One region of the Klebsiella sp. HN106 genome, then DNA from elsewhere that is predicted to be linked to it. Evidence: predicted binding sites of a transcription regulator. Region 1 holds the regulator's gene; the other holds the start of a gene.
What was found. The regulator LexA, encoded in region 1, represses DNA repair genes until DNA is damaged. The targets are predictions, from matches to a motif close to TNCTGTATGTACATACAGNA.

Region 1 (3,415 bases):
GGATCCAGCAGGCGTCCGGTACGAGAGCGGCCGCCCTCAACGAAGTATTCTACGGAGTAGCCGCGGCTGAACAGCTCGCCGAGGTATTCGCGGAATACCGTCGAATAGAGCTTATTGCCCTTGAACGTACGGCGAATGAAGAAAGCGCCGCCGCGACGGAAAATCGGCCCGGCAGGCCAGAAGTTCAGGTTGATACCGGCGGCGATATGCGGCGGAACCAGGCCCTGATGATAAATCACGTACGAGAGCAGCAGATAATCCATATGGCTGCGGTGGCACGGGACATAAACGATCTCGTGGCCTTCGTGCGCCAGCTGGCGCACGCGCTCGGCGTTATGCACGTTAATGCCCTGATACAGTCGGTTCCAGGTAAAGCCCAGCACGCGGTCTGTCAGGCGAATCATCTCATAGGAGAAGTTCGCGGCGATCTCTTCCATCAGGGCGATAGCGTTTTGCTGCGCCTTTTCATGAGAAATTTTCTTGCTGCGCGCTTCGTCTTCTACCGCACGGGCAATGGCTTTCGACGCCAGCAGTTTATTGAACAGATCCTGGCGCGCAGGCAGGCGCGGACCGACCGCCGCCAGACGCTGACGGGCGAAGTGCATACGCGCCACGCGGGCCAGCTTCTGAGCGATAGTTTTATCGGTGCCGTGTTCGTCCGCCATTTTACGCAGCGAGACCGAAGGCGAGAAACGCACAAAGCTGTCGCGGCCCAGCCACAGAACGGCGAAGAATTTCTGAATGCCGTTGAGCATGCGCAGTGGCGGGTTAACCTCGCCTTTTTCACGCCCCGGTGCGCGACCGAACATGACCGAGACTGGCACCATTTGCACATCAAGATCGGGGTGATTACGGTGCAAATCCAGATAGTCGTGAAAGAGCTTGATAGACTCTTCTTTCGGCGTGTAATAGGTGAATACGCGCGGTCCGCCGTGGATAAATACGTAGCGCGGAAGCAGGGCGCCGTCGATCTCCAGCGGCTCCAGCGGGTCCGGTAACTCATGCTCCAGACATTGCGCGCGCAGCGTCAGCAGGTCCGCCTTCGAATTGTAGGGCAGGACGTACATAATGGGCCGCGAGGTATCCAGGCCTAACTCTTGAGCAGGTTGTGCCGGAATCGACTTGCTTTTTACCAGCGCCCTTAATGGTAAATTCAGTAATTTATAGTAAATTCGTTGCCAGCCAGACATAGACGATGTGAAGCCTCTGGTTAATCATGCAAATGCGCCGCAAGAATAACAGAAAGTGCGCAAAATTTCCGTTGTAACGCGGCAAACGCGTACACTCATTGACGTCATTTACATAAAAAGGTTTGTTTGATGGCCAATAATACCACTGGGTTAACCCGAATTATTAAAGCGGCAGGGTATTCCTGGAAAGGATTCCGGGCGGCATGGGTCAACGAGGCCGCATTTCGTCAGGAAGGCATCGCGGCCATCATTGCCGTGGTGATTGCCTGCTGGTTAGACGTCGATGCCATTACCCGGGTGCTGTTAATTGGCTCGGTCCTGATAGTGATGATAGTTGAAATTATCAACAGCGCGATTGAAGCGGTCGTGGACCGTATAGGCCCTGAGCATCATGAGCTTTCCGGGCGCGCGAAAGACATGGGCTCTGCGGCGGTTTTGCTGGCGATTGTCATCGCGCTGATCACCTGGGGAACCCTTTTATGGGCAAATTACCGCTAACTCCTGTCGTAGCGGCTCGCAAAACGAAAAGAAACTCCTGATTTTTGTGTGAAATGTGGTTCCAAAATCACCGTTAGCTGTATATACTCACAGCATAACTGTATATACACCCAGGGGGCGGAATGAAAGCGTTAACGACCAGGCAGCAAGAGGTGTTTGATCTCATTCGGGATCATATCAGCCAGACGGGCATGCCGCCGACGCGTGCGGAGATTGCTCAGCGCTTGGGGTTCCGTTCCCCAAACGCGGCGGAAGAGCACCTGAAAGCGCTGGCGCGTAAAGGCGCAATCGAAATCGTTTCCGGCGCCTCCCGCGGTATTCGTCTGCTGACGGAAGAAGAAACGGGCCTGCCGCTTATTGGCCGCGTAGCAGCAGGGGAACCGCTGCTGGCCCAGCAGCATATTGAAGGCCACTATCAGGTCGATCCGGCCATGTTTAAACCGAATGCCGATTTTCTGCTGCGCGTCAGCGGTATGTCGATGAAAGACATCGGCATTCTTGATGGCGACCTGCTGGCAGTCCATAAAACTCAGGATGTGCGTAACGGCCAGGTAGTTGTGGCGCGTATTGACGAAGAAGTGACCGTAAAGCGCCTGAAAAAGCAGGGTAACGTCGTCGAACTGCTGCCGGAAAACAGCGAATTTTCGCCAATCGTGGTGGATCTTCGTCAACAAAGTTTCACCATTGAAGGCCTGGCCGTCGGCGTTATTCGCAACGGCAACTGGCAGTAAACTCTTCCTCTCGCGGCATCATCTGATGCATGATGCTGCGTCGTTTTTCCTCTTTTTGGCACTCTCTCCATGTTTTTTAACGCCGCCGACAAAGCCCTGTGGCGCTTAGCGCTGCCCATGATCTTCTCCAATATCACCGTTCCGCTGCTCGGACTGGTGGACACCGCCGTTATTGGTCATCTCGATAGCCCGGTTTATCTGGGGGGCGTGGCGGTTGGCGCAACGGCAACCAGCTTCCTCTTTATGCTGCTGTTGTTCCTGCGAATGAGTACCACTGGGCTGACGGCCCAGGCGTACGGCGCTAAAGATCCGCAGCGTCTGGCGCGTGCGCTGGTGCAGCCGCTGTGCCTGGCGCTGGCCGCCGGGGCGGCCATTGTGCTCTTGCGGATGCCGTTGATCGACCTGGCGCTGCACATCGTCGGCGGCAGCGAAGCCGTGCTCGAACAGGCCAGACGCTTCCTTGAGATCCGCTGGCTAAGCGCGCCGGCATCGCTGGCGAACCTGGTCCTGCTGGGCTGGCTGCTGGGCGTGCAGTACGCCAGAGCGCCGGTGATCCTGCTGGTGGTCGGCAATGTTCTTAACATTGTGCTCGATGTATGGCTGGTGATGGGTCTGCATATGAACGTGCAGGGGGCGGCGCTGGCAACGGTCACGGCAGAATACGCCACTTTCTTTATCGGCCTGCTGATGGCAAGGCGCGTGCTGGCGCTGCGCGGCGTTTCCCTGTTAATGCTAAAAAACGCCTGGCGCGGCGATATACGTCGCCTGCTGGCGCTGAATCGCGACATCATGCTGCGTTCGCTGCTGCTACAGCTTTGCTTCGGTGCGGTAACGGTATTTGGCGCTCGCCTCGGCGCCGATGTCGTCGCGGTCAATGCGGTTCTCATGACGATGCTGACCTTTACCGCCTACGCGTTGGACGGTTTTGCCTACGCCGTTGAGGCGCACTCCGGGCAGGCCTACGGCGCGCGTGACGATAGACGGCTGCTGGCTGTC
Region 2 (3,415 bases), on a different contig from region 1:
GACCAGGTGACAAATCATTTCTGGACCGGTTTGATCCTGGTGCAGCTCTCCAATATCAGCTTCGCGATTGGCATGGTGGGCTACAAGCGCCTGATGGAAACGCGTCCGATGCCGCAGCATAATGCCTTCGCCTGGTTCTATGTCGGGGCGTTTCTGGTGGCGGCGGTTGCCTGGTCGATACTGGGCAATGCGCAGAAAATGCCGGAAACCTCTCTACAGTGGGGCATTCTGGTGTTTCTTGGCGTGGCGGCATCGGGGATCGGCTACTTCATGTGGAACTACGGCGCCACCCAGGTGGATGCCGGTACGCTCGGCATCATGAACAATATGCATGTACCTGCCGGGCTGCTGGTGAATCTTGCTATCTGGCAGGAGCAGCCCCGTTGGCCAAGTTTTATTACGGGAGCTCTGGTGATCCTGGCCTCGCTGTGGGTCCATCGACGCTGGGTCGCTCCGCACTCCGCACAAACGGTAAATGGTCGCAAGCGTGGTTCCGCGCTGAGCGAATAAACGCCTCGGTCACCGGCTGGCGCTGTTCGCCGTCGCGTACCGCGGCGTATAGCCGGCTCCACAGTCCCTCGCCCAGGGTTTTGGTCACCACCAGACCCTGGCGCTCAAAGCTTTCCACAACCCAGTGCGGCAGGGCGGCGATGCCCATCCGCGCCGCCACCATCTGAATTAACAGCAGCGTATTGTCGACGCTCTTCAGCTGCGGGCTGATCCCCGCAGGCTGCAGGAAGTGACGCCAGATATCCAGACGAGCGCGCTGGACCGGGTAAATCAGCAGCATCTCGGTTGCTAAATCCTCAGGCGCAATGCGCGTCTTTGTCGCCAGCGGATGATCCGGCGCCATCACCAGACGCACTTCGAAATCAAACATTGGCGAATAGTGCAGACCGCTGCGCGGCAGGATATCGGAGGTCATGACCAGATCCAGCTCACCCTGCTGCAGGCCCGGCTGCGGGTCGAAGATCACGCCGGACTGAAAGTCCACTTCCACATGCGGCCAGCGGGCGCGGAAGCTCTCCAGCGCCGGCGTGAGCCATTGAATACAGCTATGGCATTCGATGGCGATACGCAGACGAGTTTGCTGCGGCTCATTGCAATCCTGCAGGGCGCGGCTGATTTGCGGCAGCACCTGGTTGGCCAGCTGGAGCAGGATTTCACCCTGCGGCGTAAAGCGCAGCGGCTGACTTTTACGCACAAACAGACGGAAGCCAAGGCGCTGTTCCAGATCGCTGAACTGGTGGGACAAGGCGGATTGAGTCTGGTGCAGGGCCGCTGCCGCGCCTGCCAGCGAACCGCTGTTCCGCAACGCCTGGAGCGTTTTCAGGTGTTTAATTTCGATCATGAAAGTCCTTCACTTCGCCATGAATAATTTGCGCTTGAGGAATATACAGTAACTGCCAATTATGGATGTGTAAACATCTGGACGGCTAAATCCTTTATCTTTCGAATTTATGGTGCGTTGGCTGCACTTCCTCACCCCAGTCACTTACTTCAGTAAGCTCCTGGGGATGAGCAAGTTTGCCGCCTTCCCTAAATCCGAAATCTTTCGGATTGCAATTATGAGGCTCAAAAAATGACAATTATTAATCACACCCTCGGTTTCCCTCGCGTTGGCCTGCGTCGCGAGCTGAAGAAAGCGCAAGAAAGCTATTGGGCGGGCAATATCAGCCGCGAAGAACTGCTGGCCGTTGGCCGGGAACTGCGCGCTCGCCACTGGGAACAGCAAAAGCAGGCGGGCGTTGATCTGCTGCCGGTTGGCGATTTCGCCTGGTACGACCATGTTCTGACCACCAGCCTGTGGCTTGGCAACGTGCCGGCTCGTCATCAGAACAAAGACGGCTCCGTTGATATCGATACTCTGTTTCGCATGGGTCGCGGCCGTGCGCCGACCGGCGAACCGGCCGCGGCGGCGGAAATGACCAAATGGTTTAACACCAACTACCACTACATGGTGCCGGAATTCGTGAAGGGCCAGCAGTTCAAACTGAGCTGGAACCAGCTGTTGGATGAGGTGGACGAAGCGCTGGCGCTGGGCCACAAAGTGAAGCCCGTCCTGCTTGGGCCAGTCACCTATCTGTGGCTTGGTAAGGTGAAAGGCGAGTCGTTCGATCGTCTGAACCTGCTGCACGATATTCTGCCGGTTTACCAGCAGGTGCTGGCGGAGCTGGCAAAACGCGGCATTGAGTGGGTGCAGATTGATGAACCGGCGCTGGTGCTCGAGCTGCCGCAGACGTGGCTGGACGCTTTCAAACCGGCTTATGAGGCGCTTAATGGCCAGGTTAAGCTACTGTTGACCACCTACTTTGAAGGCATTACCGATAACCTCGACACCATTACCGCGCTGCCGGTGCAGGGTTTGCATGTGGATCTGGTCCATGGCCAGGATGATGTCGTCGAACTGCATAAGCGCCTGCCTGCCGACTGGCTGCTCTCCGCGGGCCTGATCAACGGTCGCAACGTCTGGCGCGCCGATCTGAGCGAAAAATACGCGCAGGTTAAAGGGATTGTCGGCAAACGCGAGCTGTGGGTCGCCTCTTCCTGCTCCCTGCTGCACAGCCCGATCGATTTGAGCGTGGAAACGCGGCTTGATGCCGAAGTGAAGAGCTGGTTTGCCTTCGCCCTGCAAAAATGCCAGGAACTGGCGCTGCTGCGCGATGCGCTGAACAGCGGCGACACCGCTGCGATTGCTGACTGGAGCGCACCGATCCGGGCCCGTCGCTATTCAACCCGCGTGCATAACGCGGCGGTAGAGAAGCGTCTGGCAGCCATAACCGCTCAGGACAGTCAGCGTCAAAGCGGCTACGAAGTTCGCGCCGAAGCGCAGCGCGCCCGCTTTAAGCTGCCGGCCTGGCCGACCACCACCATCGGTTCTTTCCCGCAGACTCCCGAGATCCGCGGCCTGCGTCTGGACTTCAAAAAAGGCCATCTCGACGCTAACCGCTACCGCACCGGCATCGCTGAACACATCAAGCAGGCGATCGTCGAGCAGGAGCGGCTGGGGCTGGACGTGCTGGTACACGGTGAGGCCGAACGTAACGACATGGTGGAATATTTTGGCGAACATCTGGACGGCTTTATCTTCACCCAGAACGGCTGGGTACAGAGCTACGGTTCCCGCTGCGTTAAGCCGCCGGTGGTGATTGGCGACGTCAGCCGTCCGGAGGCGATCACCGTCGAGTGGGCAAAATACGCACAGTCGCTGACCGACAAACCGGTAAAAGGCATGTTGACCGGTCCTGTGACCATTCTTTGCTGGTCCTTCCCGCGCGAGGACGTCAGCCGTGAAACGATTGCGAAACAGATTGCCCTGGCGCTGCGCGACGAAGTGGCGGATCTGGAAGCCGCAGGTATCGGCATCATCCAGATTGACGAACCGGCGCTGCGCGAAGGGCTACCGCTGAAACGT

Region 2: metR (HTH-type transcriptional regulator MetR) is a predicted target of LexA. The motif match lies at 1,383-1,402, and genes of this name have one in related genera.

Annotation. Positions count from the first base shown of each region.
Region 1 is NZ_JBLURD010000003.1:324,233-327,647, reverse strand. Features, by position in the region: gene plsB (glycerol-3-phosphate 1-O-acyltransferase PlsB) at 1-1,190, opposite strand, end outside; gene ACSIPU_RS12530 (diacylglycerol kinase) at 1,320-1,688, shown strand; gene lexA (transcriptional repressor LexA) at 1,811-2,419, shown strand; gene dinF (MATE family efflux transporter DinF) at 2,489-3,415, shown strand, end outside.
Region 2 is NZ_JBLURD010000017.1:27,095-30,509, reverse strand. Features, by position in the region: gene ACSIPU_RS26035 (carboxylate/amino acid/amine transporter) at 1-510, shown strand, start outside; gene metR (HTH-type transcriptional regulator MetR) at 398-1,351, opposite strand; gene metE (5-methyltetrahydropteroyltriglutamate--homocysteine S-methyltransferase) at 1,583-3,415, shown strand, end outside.